Regions from separate parts of the Neptunomonas phycophila genome, predicted to be linked through region 2. Evidence: predicted binding sites of a transcription regulator. Region 2 holds the regulator's gene; the other holds the start of a gene.
The links. The regulator FliA, encoded in region 2, starts transcription of late flagellar genes. The targets are predictions, from matches to a motif close to CTAAAGTTNNNNNNNNNNCNGCCGATA.

Region 1: BS617_RS10520 (flagellar protein MotY) is a predicted target of FliA. The motif match lies at 3,971-3,997, and genes of this name have one in related genera.

The regions. Positions count from the first base shown of each region.
Region 1 is NZ_MRCI01000001.1:2,321,569-2,332,158, reverse strand. Features, by position in the region: gene BS617_RS10545 (aspartate aminotransferase family protein) at 1-806, opposite strand, end outside; gene grxD (Grx4 family monothiol glutaredoxin) at 1,084-1,419, shown strand; gene BS617_RS10535 (peroxiredoxin) at 1,519-2,121, shown strand; gene BS617_RS10530 (OmpA family protein) at 2,253-3,131, shown strand; gene rnt (ribonuclease T) at 3,198-3,824, opposite strand; gene BS617_RS10520 (flagellar protein MotY) at 4,041-4,919, shown strand; gene BS617_RS10515 (argininosuccinate synthase) at 5,014-6,240, shown strand; gene BS617_RS10510 (response regulator) at 6,342-7,907, shown strand; gene BS617_RS10505 (hypothetical protein) at 7,899-8,267, opposite strand; gene BS617_RS10500 (type I secretion system permease/ATPase) at 8,337-10,457, shown strand; gene BS617_RS10495 (HlyD family type I secretion periplasmic adaptor subunit) at 10,472-10,590, shown strand, end outside.
Region 2 is NZ_MRCI01000001.1:484,568-495,157, forward strand. Features, by position in the region: gene flhA (flagellar biosynthesis protein FlhA) at 1-744, shown strand, start outside; gene flhF (flagellar biosynthesis GTPase FlhF) at 780-2,276, shown strand; gene BS617_RS02230 (MinD/ParA family protein) at 2,290-3,105, shown strand; gene BS617_RS02235 (RNA polymerase sigma factor FliA) at 3,129-3,842, shown strand; gene cheY (chemotaxis response regulator CheY) at 3,953-4,339, shown strand; gene BS617_RS02245 (protein phosphatase CheZ) at 4,363-5,163, shown strand; gene BS617_RS02250 (chemotaxis protein CheA) at 5,177-7,237, shown strand; gene BS617_RS02255 (protein-glutamate methylesterase/protein-glutamine glutaminase) at 7,260-8,525, shown strand; gene BS617_RS02260 (ParA family protein) at 8,676-9,449, shown strand; gene BS617_RS17970 (chemotaxis protein CheW) at 9,453-10,214, shown strand; gene BS617_RS02270 (DUF2802 domain-containing protein) at 10,271-10,590, shown strand, end outside.

The sequences.
Region 1 (10,590 bases), 1.8 Mb from region 2:
CCAGGCATGAACACTTCGGCGGCGCGACCTTTTGCTAAGCAGGCCCCTATAGGAAAACCATTGCCAAGCCCTTTAGCCGTAGTCACAACGTCTGGCACAATATAGGTATGTTGGTAGGCGAAATAGCGACCAGTTCGTCCATTGCCAGTTTGTACTTCGTCAAGCATGAGTAGCCAATCGTTTTCGTCGCAAATGTCGCGCAGCTCAGCTAAATACTCGCTATCGGGGATACGTATACCCGCTTCACCTTGGATGGGCTCAACTAAAATAGCAACGACATTCTTATTGCTGGCTGCAATTGAGCGAACCGCGTTAGCATCGTTAAAAGGCGCGCGAATAAAACCACTCACAAGAGGTTCAAATCCGGCTTGCGTTGCTCGGTTGCCAGTAGCGCTCAGTGTTGCCAATGTCCGACCGTGGAATGATCCATCCATGACGATAATAGCAGGGGCTTCGATCTCTTTAGCATGGCCAAATTTGCGAGCAATTTTAATAGCTGCTTCGTTTGCCTCAGCGCCGGAGTTAGCAAAAAACACACTATCCATGCCAGCAATTTCAGTGAGGCGATCCCCTAGCTGTTCCTGTAGAGGGATTCGGTACAAATTAGAGGTATGGATAAGTTTGCTTGCTTGCTCAGTAATGGCTTTGGTTATGGCAGGGTGAGAATGGCCTAAGCCACACACCGCAATACCTGATAAAGCATCAAGGTAGCGATTACCATCAGTATCAAACAGCCAAGCGCCCTCACCGGACTCAAAGCTAACCGAGAGCCGATTATAAGTGTTCATCAAGGACTGCTGCGCCATGTTCAATCTCCCGTACAACGCAAAAAGGCAGCCTTAGCTGCCAAATAAAGAAAGGCATTCTATTGTCACTATCTATTTTTAGCAACTTCCCGTCGGAAAGCTTGAAAAAGATAGTAAAGGCACAATATAGCAGGTAAACGGATGACTGTAGCAATTTGGACTCGATAAACCCGCTTAATTTTTTGTATTGACCAAGTAATTAGCTAGGGTATGTGGTAGGATTTTTACAGATAAATTCACACGGTTAATGAGTCGCAAGACGTGAGAAGGTAAGCTAATGAGCGTTATAGATACTATTAAAGACCAGATCGAAAAAAACTCTATTTTGTTATATATGAAGGGAACACCACGTTTCCCTCAGTGCGGGTTTTCTTCTCGTACGGTTGAAGCACTTATGTCATGTGGTGAGCGTTTTGCGTTTGTTAACATTTTAGAAAATCCTGAGATTCGTTCTGAATTACCCAAGTACGCTAACTGGCCTACGTTTCCGCAGTTGTGGATTAACGGCGAATTAGTGGGCGGATGCGATATAGTGACAGAACTGCATGCATCAGGTGAACTTGAAACAATGGTCAAAGCAGCGGCTGAGTCTGACGAGACACCTGCTGAATAAGCCATTATGTCAATTGTTCGTCATTAAAGTTTTATGAACAAACCTTACAATGCGGGTTTGTTAAGTTTTACCTAACGATAGATAAAAACGGAGAAAATCATGGGTGTATTAGTAGGAAAGCAAGCGCCGGACTTTACAGCGGCAGCAGTACTTGGCACTGGTGAAATTGTAGATGCATACAACTTGAAAGAAGCAATCAAAGGGAAGTACGGTTTAGTTTTCTTTTACCCGTTAGACTTCACATTCGTTTGCCCATCTGAGTTGATCGCATTAGATAAGCGTATGAGCGCATTTGAAGAGCGTGGCGTAGAAGTTATCGGTGTTTCTATCGATTCTCAATTTACTCACAACGCGTGGCGTAACACACCTGTTAACTCGGGTGGTATTGGTCCAGTTAAATACACATTAGTTGCCGACACAAAGCACGAAATCTGCAAAGCGTACGATGTTGAAGCTGAAGGTGGTGTTGCTTTCCGTGGTGCTTTCATTATCGACAAAGAAGGTAATGTACGTTCGCAAATCGTTAATGATTTACCACTAGGTCGTAACATGGAAGAGTTGATCCGTTTATTTGACGCGCTTCAATTCCATGAAGAGCATGGCGAAGTTTGCCCAGCTGGTTGGAATAAAGGTGATAAAGGTATGCAAGCGTCTACTGACGGCGTAGCTAAATACCTTTCAGAGTCGTCTGACAAGCTGTAATTAGTTCTTTTTGAATATAAAACCCGTATTTAATGATACGGGTTTTTTTTTGTTCATTTTTTCTGGTGTAATATAGCCTGCAGTTAATCACATGGATCAATTCCGAACCGGAATTTATGAGGAAGTAAAGAATGAGTAAAGCCAGTCAATTTAAGATGTTATCTGTATTGGGTGTGGCAGCATTGGTTGTGGGTTGTGCAGAAGTGCCTTCAGCTAAGTGGGAGCAGAGTACACCTTTTTGTGTTGCCGCAGGTGCATTGGCTGGTGGCGCTGTTGCTCAAGCTGCTGATAATCAGGGTGCCGCAGGTGCTTTGGTCGGTGCTGGAGTGGCATATTTGATCTGTCACAAAGAGCCTGTCTGTGAGGCAAATGAAATTAAAACGGGCAAAGGTTGTGAGCTGGATAGCGACCAAGATGGTATTGTGAACCGAGCTGATCAGTGCCCCGGTACACCTGCGCGCGCTCCGGTTGATGGGCGTGGTTGCCAACTCGATTCAGATGCCGACGGTGTTGTGAATGTTTTGGATCAGTGTCCAGAAACACCAGCAGGGGTTGAAGTAGACCCAGCGGGTTGCCCAGCAGATGAAGATCTTGATGGCGTGGCTAATGCAAACGATATCTGCCCGGCAACACCGGTTGGTGTATCGGTTGATCTTTCTGGCTGTCCTGCTGTCGATAAGTTGTCGTTAGAGGGTGTTAACTTCGAATATAAATCAAGCCGTTTAACGTCTGCAGCTAAAGCTATCTTGGATAACGTCGCTGAGGTGTTGAGCGCAAGCAGCAGTAAATTTACAGTTGAAGGGCATACGGACTCCGTAGGATCGGCTTCCTATAACAAGAACCTGTCTCAAGCACGTGCAGATTCTGTCATGGCTTATTTGGCGTCTAAGGGAATATCAACTGAGCGTATGAACGCTATCGGTTATGGTGAAAGTAGTCCTGTCGCAACAAATGATACTGAAGCAGGGCGGGCGGTTAATCGCCGAGTTGCACTGGTTCCTGTCATTTAATGCTATGAGCGAGTGAATAAAAAAGGCAGCGAGAGCTGCCTTTTTTATGAGGAATTACGGTTTCGTTTAATCGTGCTCTTGTAAGTCTAAGACCATGTCCCAACCACCTAAATCTTTCCAGCGGTTGATAATGCCACAAAATAGCTCAGCTGTTTTTTCCGTATCATACAGCGCGGAATGGGCTTGTTTTCCATCAAACGGTATACCGGCAACATCACACGCTTTGGCTAACACCGTCTGTCCGTAAGCTAGGCCAGCTAATGTGGCTGTGTCAAATGATGAAAAAGGGTGGAAGGGGTTGCGCTTTATATCACTGCGCGCAGCAGCTTCGTTGACAAAGCCTTGGTCGAATGATGCATTGTGACCAACCAAAATAGCGCGCTTACAGCCATGTGCTTTTACTGCTTTGCGGATTGGTTTAAAGATGAGCTCAAGGGCTTCTAATTCAGAAATCGCTTCTCTTTCCGGTGAAAAAGGGTCGATTCCCGTAAAATCGAGAGCGGCCTGCTCTAGGTTGGCACCTTCGAAGGGGGCAACTTCAGCAACAAAGCTTTGGTCGACAATTAAATAGCCTTGTTCGTCCATGGTTAATGTGACAGCGGCAATCTCAAGTAGCGCATCGGTTTTTGCGTTAAAACCAGCTGTTTCAACGTCAATGACAACAGGTAGGTAGCCACGGAAGCGTTCTGCCATTAATTGAGCGGATGAGCGATGATTCAAGAGAATTCCTTACTAGGCTGCTTGTAATATAGAGGGTTAGCCGACATTCTATCAGCCGTGATAGGTAAGGCCAAACACAGAAAAAGGGTTGGCTTTGCCTGTGTCTATCAATTTCACTGGTTAAGCTGTGTTTCTTTAGGCCGATAGCGTAAACATACCGTAAATTTTTGTGAGTCGTAAATTGTTAATATGATACAAATAATCCGTTTAGCCTTAGTAAGCTGGGCCGTGTTAAGTGCTCCTTTTGTAATGGCGGTAACTTTTATGGCCAGTATTGATCAGTCGGTATGGGATGTAGAAACATCAAAATTTTACTGCCGCCTATCACAAGAGGTGCCAACCTTTGGTCGTGGAAGTTTTTTTCATGAAGCCGGTGAAAAGGCGGTGTTTGAGTTGTCGCCCACGCAAAAAGGCAGCTTTTCTGGTGACGTGCGTTTAGTGGCCGAAGCATCACCGTGGCAGCCCGGGTTGGCGCCAAAGTATATTGCTCAATTATCGGTACCGGCAGCTTCTTCACCAGATCAAATCAAGCCATTAATGGTTAGCGAGCAATATGCCGGTGAAATGCTAGTATCGTTATTTCAAGGCATGTCGCCTACCTTCACAATGTCGAATTGGTTAGGGAGCGGTGAGCGAGCAAGAGTCGCGCTGTCGGCCGCTAATTTTCAAAAGTCTTACAGTGATTACATAGCATGCGTTGATGAGCTGTTGCCTGTGAATTATCGGCAAGTTGCTCGCACCGCCGTATTGTACCCGCCTGCTCAATGGCGCTTGTCAGACGCCAGTAAGGATCGCTTAGATCTTATTATTGAGTACGTTAAAACAGATCCTAAGGTGAAAGAGTTATATGTTGATGGGCATTCTGATAATGCGGGAAGGCGTTTATTAAATCGGGATCTATCTAAACAGCGTGCGGAAGACATAACGCGTTATCTCGTTGCTAATGGGATTAGTGAGGAGATGATTACCACTCGTTACCACGGAGAGCGGTATCCAGCGGTTCCCAATAACTCCAAAGCTAACCGTGCTCGCAACCGTCGCGCGACCATCAGGCTTGAGCGGGAGTGATGCAGTAATTCGTTTCTTTCGGTGTTATAATCTCGCGTTTGGTATGACTTTAAAAGTAGGCTGCATAGCGGCCATATTTCAGTGGAGCAAATGAATGTCCGATATTAAAAAGGTAGTACTGGCCTATTCAGGTGGATTGGATACATCTGTTATCGTCCGCTGGCTGCAGGAAACCTATAACTGTGAAGTAGTGACTTTCACAGCTGACCTGGGGCAGGGCGAAGAAGTGGAACCCGCGCGAGCAAAAGCTGCAGCCCTAGGTGTTAAAGAGATTTACATCGAAGATCTGCGTGAAGAGTTTGTACGTGACTTTGTTTTCCCAATGTTCCGTGCCAACACTATTTATGAAGGAGAGTACCTCCTCGGTACATCCATCGCACGCCCTCTAATTGCCAAGCGTCTAGTTGAGATTGCAAACGAAACGGGTGCGGATGCTATATCTCACGGTGCAACGGGCAAAGGTAATGACCAAGTTCGTTTCGAAATGGGTGCGTATGCACTAAAGCCAGGCGTTCATGTTATCGCCCCTTGGCGTGAATGGGATCTAACGTCTCGCGAAACCTTGATGGCTTATTGCGCTGAGCATGATATTCCGGTTGATTTCTCGGGCAAAAAGAAAAAGTCTCCATACTCAATGGATGCTAACTTATTGCATATCTCTTATGAAGGCGGTTTGTTAGAAGATCCATGGTCTGAAGCAGAAGAAGATATGTGGCGTTGGTCGGTTTCTCCTGAAGCTGCACCGAATGAGCCAACATACCTAGAGCTGACATATAAGAACGGTGATATTGTTGCAATTGATGGTGAAGAGCTATCTCCAGCAACGGTTCTTGAAACACTGAACAAAGTCGGTGGAGCGAATGGTATTGGTCGCCTAGATATAGTTGAAAACCGTTTTGTCGGCATGAAAGCCCGTGGCTGCTACGAAACACCGGGCGGTACTATTATGATGCGTGCTCATCGAGCTATTGAATCTATTACGCTAGACCGTGAAGCGGCGCATTTGAAAGATAGCATGATGCCGAAGTACGCTGAGCTGATTTATAACGGATTCTGGTGGTCAGAAGAACGTAAAATGATGCAGCAAATGATCGACTATAGCCAGCGCCATGTAAATGGTGACGTACGCGTTAAGTTGTACAAAGGTAATGTCTCTGTGGTGGGACGTCGTTCAAATGACAGCTTGTTTGATGAATCGATTGCAACATTTGAAGATGATGCAGGCTCTTACGATCAAAAAGATGCTGAAGGTTTTATCAAACTGAATGCATTACGCATGCGTATCGCTGCAAGCAAAGGTCGTGATTTGTTAAAAGACTAACAGCGACTGTCTCTTTTAAAGCCCGCTAATATGCGGGCTTTTTTGTATAAATGGATTTTTTCTAATAGTCTGAAGACAGTTTCGGTAGTAAGAAGTCCATAATGCCTAAAAACGTGTCGAGTAGTTCAGCGTTAATCGTTGATTCACAGTTGGGTGAAATCAGTCATCACCGAGAGATAGTGGGGGCGCTATCATTCGATAAAATTGATGTCGCTTCGTCTGTTAACATGGCGCTGTCTTATTTGCGCAGTGTTCGCTATGACTTATTGCTGGTTTCATATGATCTGGGTAAGGGGCAAAAAAATGGGCTTCAGGTCATCCAGGAAGCCTTGGCCGAGCACTTGCCTTTACATCGTACTGTTACCGTGTTGCTCACTAACCCCGATGTTTCATTACTGGTGGGGTCCTTGAGTGCCGCTCCTGATATTTATTTGGCTAAGCCGCTATCCCGAGATCGATTGGCTCCGCGTTTAGAAAAAGTTCAACGTGTAAAGCGGGCTGTGTACCGGGTTGAAGAAGCAATGGATCAGCAGGAGTGGAATAAAGCCCTGATTTATTGTGAGAAGCTCGCGAGTTTTTATCCTGCTTTGGCTAGTTACTTAAATCGTATGTCAGGGATTTGCTTTTTAGCCTTGCAGGACTATAGCCAAGCAGAGAAGGTCTTTAAAAAGGTGGTCTCAACGCGTCGGCAAAACTGGGCTAAATTGGGGTTAGGTATTACATTTTTTTCCCAAGGCAAATACCAAGATTCACAGCAATGCTTGCAAGATATTATTGATCATCAAATAGTATCCATTGATGCCTACAAGTGCCTTGCGCAAAGCTTTCAGGTGGCGGGCCAATCAGGGGTGGCTATTACGACCATGAGAAAAGCAGTGATGATGCAGCCTACCGTTCCGCAATCCCATGCGGCTTTGGGCAATATTGCCGCTTTTTTTGCCGAGTGGGCTTTGGCCGTGGAAGCCTTTCAAAGCACAATGGACTTCTCGCGATACACAGGCTTACAAAGCCCAGAATACTATTTTGCTTATGTTCGTGCTTTGTTAGCTCGCTTTGCCGATGGCCAGATATCAGCAGAGGAAATGGAAGTTAAAGCGCTACGTGCATTGGAATCCGTATCGAATGATTTTGATGCGGTTTCCATTGAATGTCGTGTGCATGTTTTAGGTTTCTGGCTTAATTGGAACCAAGAGAAACAATCGTTAGCCTTAGCGCACTTATCGCAAGCACATGAGATTTTTTTGGCAATGCCTTTGGATGACCAGTGGCTTTGGTTGGACTGGCTAGAAGAAGCGCTGGAATGCGCTGCTAATGCTACGCAGCTGACCTCGCCGCGAGAGATGATGGTTAAAACGCGCATTAAGGATAGCTGGGTCGATTTGTTATTGGTGGGGATACACAAGCTTAATTCAAAAGATTACTCACAAGCTCAAGTTATGTTAACGGAGTCATTTCGCTTGCAGCCTGCGTCTGTGGCCACTGCGTTGGCCACAGCTCAGTTATTGATTACAATTAAAGTTAAAAATGTGCAAGATTGCACCCTTAGTAATCAACAAATCGCCCATGTGTTAAATGGATTAGTGGCTCAGGAATTTGGCCTGTTAACGCAACGACAAGCGCAACAAAAAGCAAAATTGATACCGCGTTTGTATGAGCTGTTAGAGTAGTTCGTCTTCATCTGAGAGGATGGATGTCTCGCTGATGTCATCAAAAGCCTCTTCTGGTACATCGCCTCTTATCAGGCCGCGAGCTAGTTTCCGTGTTAATAACTTGCCTTGAGCACCATCCGGTAAATCTGTGAATATGATCACATTTTTATCAATAAGTAGCTCAATTAAGTCTTCTATGATTCGAGAGATTGCCTTGTCAGACTGATCTAAATAAGCATCAGGAGAAAAGTTCTCGTCATTTACAGAAAGGAAGTCGCGAACATCGGGGTTGGACATGTCGACCTTTTCTGCGCCATCTTGGTAAGTCTCTGATAAACCAGTGATCCTACCCTCAGAGTTCCGTAGTGCGTATAGCATGAATCAATCATCTTTCAGTTAATAATATACATGTTAGTATGTAGCCCTAATTAGAGTTTGGTCAAGAAAATGGATACTGTGCAAGACTCATTATTAAATTGTTTAGTCCACCTCACCCAGCAAAATCATAGACCTTTATCCGCTGAAGTGCTGCGTGATGGCTTACCGTTAGAAAATAATAAACTGACGCCCAAATTGTTTGTACGAGCAGCAAAGCGAGCCGGGTTTAAATCGCGAGTGGATAAGCGTGACCTGCAAAGTATCGCGCCGCTGACTTTGCCGGTCGTGCTGTTGTTAAAAAACGATGAAGCCTGCATTCTTCAGGAGCTGGATAAAGAGGGCGGTAAAGCTGTCATTATTCAGCCTGAAAGTGGCGGGGCTCACCAAGTCGCCCTTGACGAGCTTGCTGAGCAATATTCCGGCTATGCTATTTTTGTGAGGATGGAATACCGTTTTGCCGATCAGGTTTCTCGAGTACTGGATCAACGGGAAGGTCATTGGTTTTGGGGAACTATTTGGCGGTCTGCAAAAATATACCGTGACGTGTTGATTGCTTCCTTCCTGATCAACCTATTCGTGCTTGCTAATCCGTTGTTCGTCATGAACGTTTATGACCGGGTAGTACCTAATTCGGCGTTAGAAACGTTGTGGGTGCTAGCTATAGGCGTGATGATTGTCTATCTGTTTGATTTTGGGCTTAAAATGCTGCGCGCTTACTTTATTGAAATAGCGGGCAAAAAAGCTGATATTTTACTATCGTCCTTACTTTTCGAAAAAATTATGGCGTTGCATTACTCCGCAATGCCTACCTCGGTCGGTGGCTTTAGTAGCAACTTACGAGAGTTTGAAAGTATCCGGACTTTCTTAAGCTCCACAACCAATACGATCATTATTGATATTCCTTTCGCCATTATCTTCCTAATTGTCATCGGGCTTATTGGTGGGCCGTTAGTGGTTGTTCCATTGGTTGGGATTCCTATTATTGTCATTTACTCCTTAGTGGTGGCGCGGAAGCTTAAATCCGTTGTAGAAAAAACATTCGCAGCTAGTGCGAAAAAGAACGCTACACTTATTGAGTGTTTAACCGCTATGGAGACGGTTAAAACTCAGCGCGCAGCCTCGTCGCTGCAGCTGCAGTGGGAACAAGCGGTAGGTTATATTTCGCATTGGGGATTGAAGGCCAAGATGTTGTCTTCCTCCGTGATGAATTTTGCAGGCTTTGTTACACAGGTATGCTCAGTAGCGTTGGTTATGACCGGCGTATATTTGATCGCAGAGCGTGAAATTACTATGGGGGCTTTGATAGCCTGCGTGATTTTATCTGGGCGTGTTTTGCAGCCGATGGCTCAAGTTGCTGGCTTAGTGACGAATTTCCATCAGTCTAAAGCCGCGTTAGAAGCGTTAGATCAAATTATGCAGTTACCTGATGAGCGTGAAGCTGGTCGTCAATATGTTCATCGCCCGGAACTATCAGGCAAGCTGGAATTTAAAGACGTTCAGTTCAAATACCCTAGTAGTGAACAAGCGTCTATCGAAAAGGTGTCTTTTAAGGTTAACGCCGGTGAGAAAATTGCGTTGATTGGTCGCATCGGCTCTGGCAAGTCGACTATCGAAAAACTCCTGATGGGGTTGTATCGTCCGGATCAAGGATCTGTGCGGATTGATGATATCGATATCAACCAGATTGATCCGGTCGATTTACGTCGAAATATTGGCTACGTGCCTCAGGATATCATGCTTTTTAGTGGCTCTGTGCGAGACAATATCGTGATGGGCTCGCCAGAAGTAGATGATGAACGACTTATCCAAGCAGCGCGTATAGCCGGAGTGGATAACTTTGTTAACCGTCACCCTCATGGCTTTGATATGCAAGTGGGTGAGCGTGGTAGTTTACTGTCCGGTGGTCAGCGTCAAGCGGTTGCCATAGCGCGTGGGTTGATTCATGAGCCTAATATTTTGATATTAGATGAGCCCACAAATTCTATGGATAACTCCACCGAAGATTTTATTCGCAAGCAACTAACACAATACAGCAAAGATAAGACGCTGGTGCTTGTTACACACAAAATGTCTCTCTTATCGCTAGTGGAGCGAATAGTCGTTATTGATGGTGGTTTTGTGGTAGCGGATGGCCCTAAAGCGGTTGTCTTGGATGCCCTTAAACAAGGTCGTTTGCATATTCAGCGTTAAGGTTGAAAGTGATTATGAGTGAAGATCAAAAGGTTGCTAAGGACGACTTGACTTATATGTCGAGTGTCAGTGAAGCCATTTTAGAGCAAACCCCAAAAGGGGCTCAGGTGCTTTTGTGGGCATTTTTTGCATT
Region 2 (10,590 bases):
GTAAAGGATCCCGCATTTGGTTTAGCAGCAACGTGGATTGAGCCTGGGCAGCGGGAGCATGCTCAAACATTAGGTTATACCGTTGTCGATGCCAGTACGGTGGTAGCAACACACTTAAACCAAATTTTACAGAATCACGCTCATGAGCTGCTAGGGCATGAAGAAGTACAGCAATTGTTGGATATGCTGGCAAAAACGTCTCCCAAGTTGGTTGAAGACCTTGTGCCTACCAAACTGTCTATTAGTGTGCTGTTGAAAGTGTTGCAAAACTTGCTCATGGAGCATGTACCGTTGAAAGACTTTCGCAGTGTGGCGGAGGCCTTATCTGATGCGGCCACTCGCACTCAAGACCCCGTTGCGTTGACGGCATCAGTTCGTGTGGCTGTCTCGCGCTTGATTATTCAAACGATTAACGGTCCAGAACCAGAAATACCTGTTGTAACGTTAGATCCTAAATTAGAACAGCTGTTATTAGGATCGGTACAGCAAAGCCAAGGCAGTGACCAAGGGCTAGCGTTGGAGCCGGGTATGGCCGAGCGTTTACAAAACTCTTTGGTTGAAGCCGCACAAAAACAAGAAATGATGGGGCAGCCTTCGATTTTATTAGTTGCTGCACCGGTGAGGCCGCTCATGGCTAAATTTGTCAGGTATAGTGAACAGACAATACATGTGCTTTCTTATCAAGAAATACCAGAGAATAAAAAGATTACTATTGTGTCCACCGTTGGTGGGCAGGCGCGATAGCATGATATTAGACACCCTGAGCACGGATGACTGAGATGAAGGTTAAACGAATATTTGCACCTGATATGAGACAAGCGATGCGCCGGGCCCGGGAAGAGATCGGTCCTGATGCTGTCATTGTTTCCAATCACCGTGTTGCGGGTGGTGTTGAAGTAGTTGCCGCTCATGAACATGAGTTTGAAGCAGCTCAAGCTGAGTTTGCTCGTGAGCAAGCCCATAAAAAAGAACGGGAAGAGCAGGCCGCGGTTCAAGCGGTTAAAACTCGCGCTGATCTAGATGAGGAGCTGCGCAGAGCACGTATGCGCATTGCTGAAGCTCAGGAGGGTGCTGGTGGTTCTAAGCCGTTGGCCGATCATGGTAGCCGTAACCGACAGATCGACCCAGACGACGAAGAGGATCTTAAAATGATTCTAGAGTCGCTAAAACCTAAGCAAGGCACAGATGCAACGCCGGCAATAAATAGGCGGGTACCTAACGATACGCTGGACTGGATGGCAGATGACGATCTAGCTGATGAGCGTTTAGAAACGACTAAGCCTGATGCTTTATCAGCTACCCGAGATCATGTTGCTATTGAGTCCATGCAAGATGAGATCAAACAACTTAAAGCCCTTTTAGAGCAGCAAATGCAAATTTCTTCCCGCAAAGTATGGGTTGAAGAGCGTAAGAGCCGCAGTGATGTGGCGAATCATTCCAATCCTAATAGCATTGAAGGGAAGCTAGCCAAGCGATTTGAACGTGTCGGGTTAGGTGCAAAATTAACCGAGCATTTAATCCACTCAGTAGACCCTAATCTAGAGTTATCAAAAGCATGGCGCTCAGCATTGTCTCGGCTGACAGAGTCTGTGCCTGTTATGAGTGAAGACTATATATCACGTGGCGGGATGATTGCTTTTGTTGGGCCGACAGGCGTGGGCAAAACAACCACTATTGGCAAGCTGGCGGCACGTTACGTATTGCAGCATGGTAGTTCAGGTTTGGCGATGGTCACGACAGATAGCTACCGTATCGCCGCACATGAGCAATTAAAGACCTTTGGTCGTATTTTGGATGTGCCAGTACGGGTAGTTGATGAACAGAACACGCTAGAGGATGTACTCGCTTCGTTGCGCGGGAAGCGTTTAGTGTTAATCGATACCGCAGGGATGAGCCAGCATGAAGGCCCTAGCTTGGCGCAAAAAGCGATGCTTGAGGGCGTGTCGGTACGGATGAAAAAGTTGTTGGTCTTGTCATGCTCAAGTCAGCGTCAAGTTTTAGACGATGCGTACGATAACTATCATAGCATTGGTTTAAATGGGTGCGTGTTAAGTAAGCTGGATGAATCAGGTAGCCTAGGAGAGGCGCTGACATTGGCTGTTGAGCGCAACCTTCCCATAGCCTATGTAACCGATGGACAAAAAGTACCCGATGACATAGAAGTTGCACAGCGCAATGATCTCGTTAGTCGTGCTGTTGTTACCGCTCAAAAAGCGCTGGAACGAGAACGCCAGCGCAGTGCGCCGGGCAGTTCCGCCCTTCCTTCCGCAAGTTGAAGTAGATGTGCACATGAATAGTCACCACCCTGTAAAAGTCATAGCCGTCACTGGCGGTAAAGGCGGCGTTGGTAAAACCAACGTATCAGTGAACTTGTCATTAGCCTTGGGCGAGATGGGTCGCAAAGCTGTGCTGATGGATGCTGATTTAGGTCTAGCCAATGTCGATATAATGTTAGGGCTAAGGCCTAAGCGTAACATTAGTGATGTGTTGGCAGGTGAGTGCCGTTTGACGGATGTGATGTTAGACGTAAACGACAATGTTCGGATCGTGCCTGCCAGTTCTGGTACACAAGCCATGACTTCATTAAGTGCTCACGAGCATGCTGAATTGATCTATGCATTTAATGATGTTGCCGATGAAATGGATGTGTTGATCATTGATACAGCGGCCGGTATATCTGATTCAGTGGTAAGCTTTGTTAGGGCGGCACAAGAGGTACTTGTTGTTGTTTGCGATGAACCAACGTCAATTACTGATGCATATGCCTTGATTAAACTACTCAATCGCGATTATCGTATGACGCGCTTTAGAGTTTTAGCGAACATGGTATACACCGATACCGAAGGTAGGAGCATGTTTAACAAGTTACTTACAGTAACTGACCGGTTCCTTGATGTAACACTTCAATACGTCGGCTCAATACCTTATGATGAGAACGTTCGCAAATCAGTACAGCGACAAGTACCTGTACTTAAAGCGTTTCCAAAGAGTAAAGCCGCATTGGCCTATAAACAGTTAGCTACCCGAGTTGACAGTTGGCCAGTGCAAAGTATGCCGAGAGGCCATTTGGAATTCTTTGTTGAACAATTGGTTCAGGGTGTTTAATTTTCGGGTCTGGAAGGGGCTCCATGTACAACCCGCAAGATACAGCGTCTAGCAATGATTTAATTCAACAGTATGCGCCGTTAGTTAAGCGTATTGCTCACCATTTAATGGGGCGTATGCCTGCGAGCGTACTGTTAGATGACCTAATACAGGCAGGTATGATTGGTTTGCTGGAGGCAGCCAAAAAATATGATGCCACCAAAGGTGCAAGTTTTGAGACCTATGCGGGTATCCGCATACGTGGTTCTATTATCGATGAGGTACGTCGTGGCGACTGGACTCCTCGTTCTGTTCACCGTAATGGTCGCCGAATAAACGAAGCTATCAAAAAAATTGAAGGAGAAACCGGAAGAGATGCTTCAGATTCTGAAATAGCGGCCGAAATGGATATTAGTGTGGCTGAGTATCATGATCTGTTGAAAGACTCTGTGGAAAGCCGGTTATTCAGTTTTGAAGAGCTCACTAGTTCAGACGGTGAAGATACACCAGGACAGCAAGTAACAGGGGATGACCTTGGGCCTAGCATCCATGGTGAGAAAAATGCTTTCAAAAGCGCCCTGGCTAATGCGATCACGACATTGCCGGAGCGAGAAAAACTGGTCTTAGCGCTCTACTACGACGAAGAACTTAACTTAAAAGAAATAGGTGAAGTTTTAGGCGTAAGCGAGTCCCGCGTGAGTCAAATTCACAGTCAAGCAGCCCACCGATTACGTGGTCGACTCAGAGATTGGCAATAAATCTTATCTCTGAGTAGCCATTTTCCAGAAAACTGGTCTAGATTTTAGTCAGGCTAATGTCACATTTAGTTTTTTGCTAGTGTGTATTTCTGAATTTGGGGGATGTTGTCTTGAAAAAAGACATTAAGATTCTTGTAGTAGATGATTTCTCTACAATGAGACGTATTATTAAAAACTTACTGCGCGATCTTGGTTTCAACAATGTTGTTGAAGCAGACGACGGTAAAACGGCCCTGCCTATTCTTCAGCAAGGCGGCATTCAATTTCTAGTGACCGATTGGAACATGCCAGGCATGACGGGAATCGATCTCGTTAAAGTAGTCCGTGCTGATCCTAACCTAAAATCAATACCCATCTTGATGGTAACTGCGGAAGCCAAGCGCGAGCAAATAATTGCAGCTGCTCAGGCTGGCGTTAATGGTTATGTTGTTAAACCATTTACGGCCGCTGTGCTGAAAGAAAAACTCGAAAAAATCTTCCAGCGTATTGATGGTTAAGCAGACCAAAGGTAGTTAGCACTATGTCCGAATCAGATATTTCAATAGGTCTGGGTAACTTTGAAGATGGGCTTCGCGCCAAGGCTGAGGAGCTTATGCTGGCCACTCAGCAGGGTGACTTAAGCTCGGCTATGAACATTATCCAAGAGCTTCAAGAGTTCCGCCATCATGCCTTTTACAATGAAGTAGGCCACTTAACGCGAGGTTTGCATGAGGCGATCAAGTCTTTTTCGGCCTCAGTGGATGTCGAACAATTCAGTAACATTGACCCTGGTGGTTCTATTCCCATCATGGAAGATGCGACTGAGCGCCTTAATTATGTCATTGAGCTGACAGAAAAAACGGCTCATGAAACCATGGATAGAGTCGATAAGTCTCTATTGTTGGTTTCCAGGATGGATGATCAGACTGACAGATTTAAAAACCTTTTGTCTCTCGTAGGTCAGCTAGAAGGTGAGTATGAAGGTCTTCGAGGTGTGTACGATAGAACCTGTCAGTTAGAGCAAGAATCAGCCGATACTGTTTCAGAAATGCGAGAACAATTAACCGAAATACTGGTTGCCCAGAGCTCGCAGGATCTATCTGGACAGTTGATCAGAAAAGTAATAACGCTGGTAACCCAATTGGAAGCCAGCCTTGTTCATTTAGTAGAGATGGCCTCTAAAGTCGAAAGCATTAGCGGTGTTGAATCCTTAGCTAAAGAGCAAGTTCACAATAAAAAAGACCCGATTGCAGCAGAAGGTCCACAACTAGCAGGAAGAAATCCTGACGTTGCTACCTGTCAAGACGATGTTGACGATCTGCTATCGAGCTTAGGTTTTTGATTAGGAGCTTCCTATGGGTTTGGATGTAGATAACGAAATTCTTGAAGACTTTCTTGTTGAGGCGGGAGAAATTCTCGAGTTGCTATCAGAGCAATTGGTAGATCTTGAGAAAAGCCCAGACGACAAAGATTTACTAAATGCCATATTTCGAGGATTTCATACCGTAAAAGGCGGCGCAGGCTTCTTGCAGTTAGAGGCCATGGTTGAGTGTTGCCACAAAGCAGAAAACCTGTTTGATTTGCTGCGCAATGGTGAAGTAAAAATCACATCTGATTTAATGGATGTCGTTTTGCAGTCATTGGATACGCTCAACAGCATGTTTGATGATGTAAGGGGTGGCCAGTCCCCATCGCCAGCGTCACCCTCGCTATTGAGTGCTTTGCAAGCTTACTGTGAGGGGCGTGTACCTGATGCGGCCGGTAAAGCGGCCCCAGCGGCGCCTTCCCAGCCTATAGAATCTGTATCTGAACCCGCTCCGGTTGCTGCACCGAAAGCTACGCCAGCACCTGTAGCGAAACCGGCTGCCGGCTCGGCTGATGATGAATTCGATATGCTGCTCAATGATGTAGCACCCCTACAAGAGCAGCCTGTTAGTGATGATTTGATCACTGAAGATGAGTTCGAGTCTCTGTTGAACGAGCTGCATGGCGAAAACGGAGCTCCCGGTATGGAAAACGATACATCCGTCCCTCAAGTTAGCGAATCAGCCAGTTCTGATTTGATTACCGATGATGAATTCGAAAGCTTGTTAGATGATCTCCAAGCTCAAGGTCAAGGCGCTTTTGCTCAAAGTGAAGCGCCTAGTGAGGAAGCGCCAGCGCAACCTACAGAATCAAGCGAACCAAGTTTGCCGGTGAGCACGGCTTCGGCTCCTGCACCGCAGAAAAACAATCAAAAAGCTCCCCCTCCCGAGAGTAATGTGCGAGTCGATACGCGCTTGCTTGATAAAATTATGAACATGGTCGGTGAGCTAGTATTAGTGCGTAACCGTTTGGTGCGTTTAGGCGCATCACGCGAAGATGAAGAAATGGCAAAAGCCTTAGGCACACTGGATATGGTTACAGCTGACTTACAAATGTCAGTGATGAAAACACGTATGCAGCCGGTGAAAAAGGTCTTTGGTCGCTTCCCGCGCTTGATTCGAGACCTATCCCGTAGTTTGAAGAAGGAAATTCGTCTTGAGCTGCGAGGTGAAGAAACCGATTTAGATAAAAACTTGGTGGAAGCGTTAGCTGATCCGCTGATTCACTTAGTGCGTAACTCCGTCGATCACGGTATCGAAGCGCCAGAAGTGCGTGAAGGTGTAGGGAAACCGCGTGAAGGTCACGTATTGCTCTCTGCGGAGCAGGAAGGCGATCACATCTTGTTAGTTATTCAAGATGATGGTGCCGGCATGGACCCCGAAAAACTGCGTAAAATTGCTGTTAGTCGTGGTGTGCTGGATCAAGAAGCTGCTAACAGACTGTCTGATCAAGAATGCTTCAACTTGATTTTCCAAGCAGGGTTTTCAACCAAAACAGAAGTCTCTGACGTGTCAGGCCGAGGCGTGGGTATGGACGTGGTGAAAACCAAAATTACCCAGCTTAATGGTACGTTAAATATAGACTCTGTCATTAATCAAGGGACGCGCATAGCTATTCAAGTGCCATTAACCTTGGCGATTATGCCGACCCTAATGGTTATTTTGGAAGATCAAGCATTCGCTTTACCGTTGGTCAATGTGAATGAAATCTTCAATCTCGATTTGCGTAAAACAAACGTTGTTGATGGGCAGCAAGTTATTATCGTGCGCGACCAGGCATTACCGCTATTCCATATGAAGCGTTGGCTAGTTGAGGGGCAAGAGTCTACTGATCTACCTGAGCAAGGCCATGTGGTTATCGTAACGGTAGGTACAATGCGTGTTGGATTTGTAGTGGACCAGTTAGTGGGGCAGGAAGAAGTGGTAATTAAGCCGCTAGGTTCGATACTGCATGGTACCCCTGGATTGTCTGGTGCGACTATAACGGGCGATGGGCGTATCGCATTAATTATTGATATACCTAATCTGCTTAAAAATTACGCGTCTACCTAACTCAGTATTGGCGGGAATCTAAATGCAGCCAATCAGGGTTTTAATTGTTGATGATTCAGGCTTTTTTCGAAAGCGGATTCATGACCTAGTCGCTAAGGACGATCGTTTGATTGTGGTGGGAGCTGCTTCAAACGGTCGAGAAGCCGTTGCTAAGTGCAAGCAGCTTAAGCCTGATGTAGTGACAATGGATGTTGAAATGCCAGACATGAATGGTATTGATGCCGTCCAGATTATAATGCGCGATAGTCCCACATCTATCTTGATGTTGTCTTCTCTTACTCGTCAGGGCGCTAACATTACACTGAAGGCACTAGAGGCAGGTGCCTCTGATTTTTTAACAAAGGATATCCGTAACTGGACCTCCACTTCTAACTTGGTTCACAATGAGTTTACTGAGCGGTTGGTTAAGTTAGGTCGTCGTCGGCGATTTGAGCAAACCAGTTCGGATCAATCTATGTCGCGACCTTCCCTGTCGCGTAGGCCTACACCTACATCTTCACCTACGCATGGGCGGATAGGTGGCCCTTCTGTTAATGACGGTATATCTGCTCAGCGAGCGATCACTGCCAAAGGTGCAATGATGAATGCGGATAATCGCAAAGACGATCGTAGTGTATTACAGAGCGCAAACCACAGTGGAACCGCAGGTTCTGGTCAGCAGACGCGTGCAGCACTGGCGGTTCGTCAGGCCGCAGGAAATACAGCCGCATTCCCTAGCCAATGTCGGTTGGTCGTCATTGGAGCCTCAACTGGCGGCCCAGCGGCATTGCAAAAGATACTAAGCGAATTACCGGCTCAATTTCCCTACCCAATCATTCTCGTTCAGCACATGCCTAAAGCATTTACTAATGTTTTTGCCGCTCGTCTTAACCAGCAGTGTTCAATTACGGTGAAAGAAGCGGAAGACGGCGATAATTTGCGGCCAGGTACCGCTTATCTTGCACCGGGTGGCCATCAGTTAGTGGTTGATCCACGTCGTCCAGATCGAGTACGTGTATTAGAGAGTGATGAGCGAGTGACGTATCGCCCTAGTGTTGACATAACCTATGCGTCAGCAGCTAAAGCGCTGGGTAATCGAGTACATGCTATTATTCTAACGGGTATGGGAGCCGACGGGGCTGATGGCGCTCGCCTGCTTAAAAAGGCGGGGGCGACTATTTGGGCGCAAAATAAAGAAAGCTGCACCATCTATGGTATGCCCCAAGCCATTGTCAAATCCGGTTTGGCTGATGAAGTGTTAGATCTAAATGCAATTGGTGGATTGTTGAGCCGCGCAGGTCGACGATAAGCAGCTTTCTAACGAACTTATTGACTGTTAGCTACTTTTTAAGAATAGATCATCATAAAAAAGACATCGCGGCCGATACTATTCATCTATACTGCTGATATAAATCAGTGAGTTAATAAAAAAGTCTATCGTTTTTTTTGGGATAACCGTATGCAAGTATGGGCAATTGCAAACCAGAAAGGTGGTGTCGGTAAAACGACCACGGTCGTTTCCTTAGCAGGATTGTTGGCCGAGGTTGGATATCGCGTTTTATTGGTCGATCTAGACCCGCATGGATCACTAACCAGTTATTTCGGATACGAGCCTGATGACTTAGAGCACAGTGTTTATGATTTATTTGCGCACAGTGGCGAAGTTACCGAAAAACAAGTGGCTTCATTAATCCGCGACACCAATGTGGATAAAATCCAAATCTTACCGGCTTCTACGGCGTTAGCGACTTTAGAGCGTCGTGCGGTAGAACACGAAGGCATGGGGCTGCAAGTTGCGCGTGCTTTGCGCCACCAAAAAACCGTTTATGACTATGTTTTGATTGATAGCCCACCCGTTTTGGGTGTATTGATGGTGAATGCACTGGCGGCGTGTAATCACCTTATCATTCCGGCACAAACAGAATTTCTGGCCTTAAAAGGTCTGGAGCGTATGATCAGAACCATTAGTATGATTAATCGCGCGCGTAAGAAAAAGTTAGCTTACACGATCATTCCAACTTTTTATGATCGCCGTACACAGGCATCGGTAGGCTGTTTACGTGAGCTACATAAGCGCTATCCAGATGAGCTGGCCAGTGCAGTCGTTCCTATTGATACAAAATTTCGTAATGCCAGTATGAAAGGTGTTGTACCATCGCAACTAGATTCTAGTAGCCGTGGTGTACTGGCGTATGCGCGCTTGCTGCGCACTCTCGTTGAGCAGCAGAGGTAATATATGTCTGATAAAACAAATGACGGAAAGCAGCAAAAGGTTGTTTTTGAGTATTTAGAAGCCTTGTTGATGGAGCCAGACTCAGACGAAACGAATGATTCAGTACCTGAGGAAATTCTGGCTGCTGCAGAAGAAGAAATTTCCTTAGAGGAGGTAGACATACCTCAAGAGGCGAACACACTAATTACAGAGCCAGAGCCAGAGCCAGAGCCAGAGCCAGAGCCAGAGCCAGAGCCAGAGCCAGAGCCAGAGCCAGAGCCAGAGCCAGAGCCAGAGCCAGAGCCAGAGCCAGAGCCAGAGCCATTAGCAGCACCGGCGCCGGGCCTGTCCGTTGGGCCAGAGCTCAATTGCGTATTAGTTAATTTGGCTGGTTTGAAGTTGGCTATCCCTTTCGAATATATCGAAGGGACACTCAGCTTAGATACCTTAACTCTCAAATTAGAAAATACAGAAGAGTGGATTATTGGTAGTTTTGGAAGCTCTTTATCTTATACCCGTATCGTTGATGCAGGTTCCTGGCTTATGCCGGGCCGGTATGAATCCCACGCCTCGGATTATGCCGAGTGCGTTATCTTAGAAGGTCGCCAGTGGGCCATTGCGTGTGATGAGTTGCTAAAGTCTTTGCGTATCCCTGTGAGTGAAGTTAACTGGAACGCAAATAAAGAGTCCCGTCCGTGGTTGTTAGGGACCTATATGCCTGAGCGGTGTGCTGTAGTGGATGTGCGGGTGCTCTTAGAACAGTTTGAACAAGCGTTTCAAAACTAGCTAAACCTGATACTCTTAACATCTTGAAGTACAAGGTTAAATGATAGGATGCATTTTTGACGGATTCGGGTATCTGGCTAGCATTAGTATTGACGACGATTGTGATCTTGTTCGCAGGGCTGAGCATTGTCTTGTGGATAAGAGTAAGACGTCATGAGCGTCAATACAAAGCGCTTATTCATGTGTTGCGAAATGAGATCCGCTCGATCACGGGTGGGTCAATTGGTATGGGTAAGCGTTTAGTTGATATTGAGCATCGACTTAATATTACTGCCGAAAAACAAATAGAACTCGAAAACAGAGACCCGGGTGAGCTGGCTTACAACCAAGCAGCGAAGTTGATGGAAATGGGCGCTGATGTTGATGATTTGGTCAA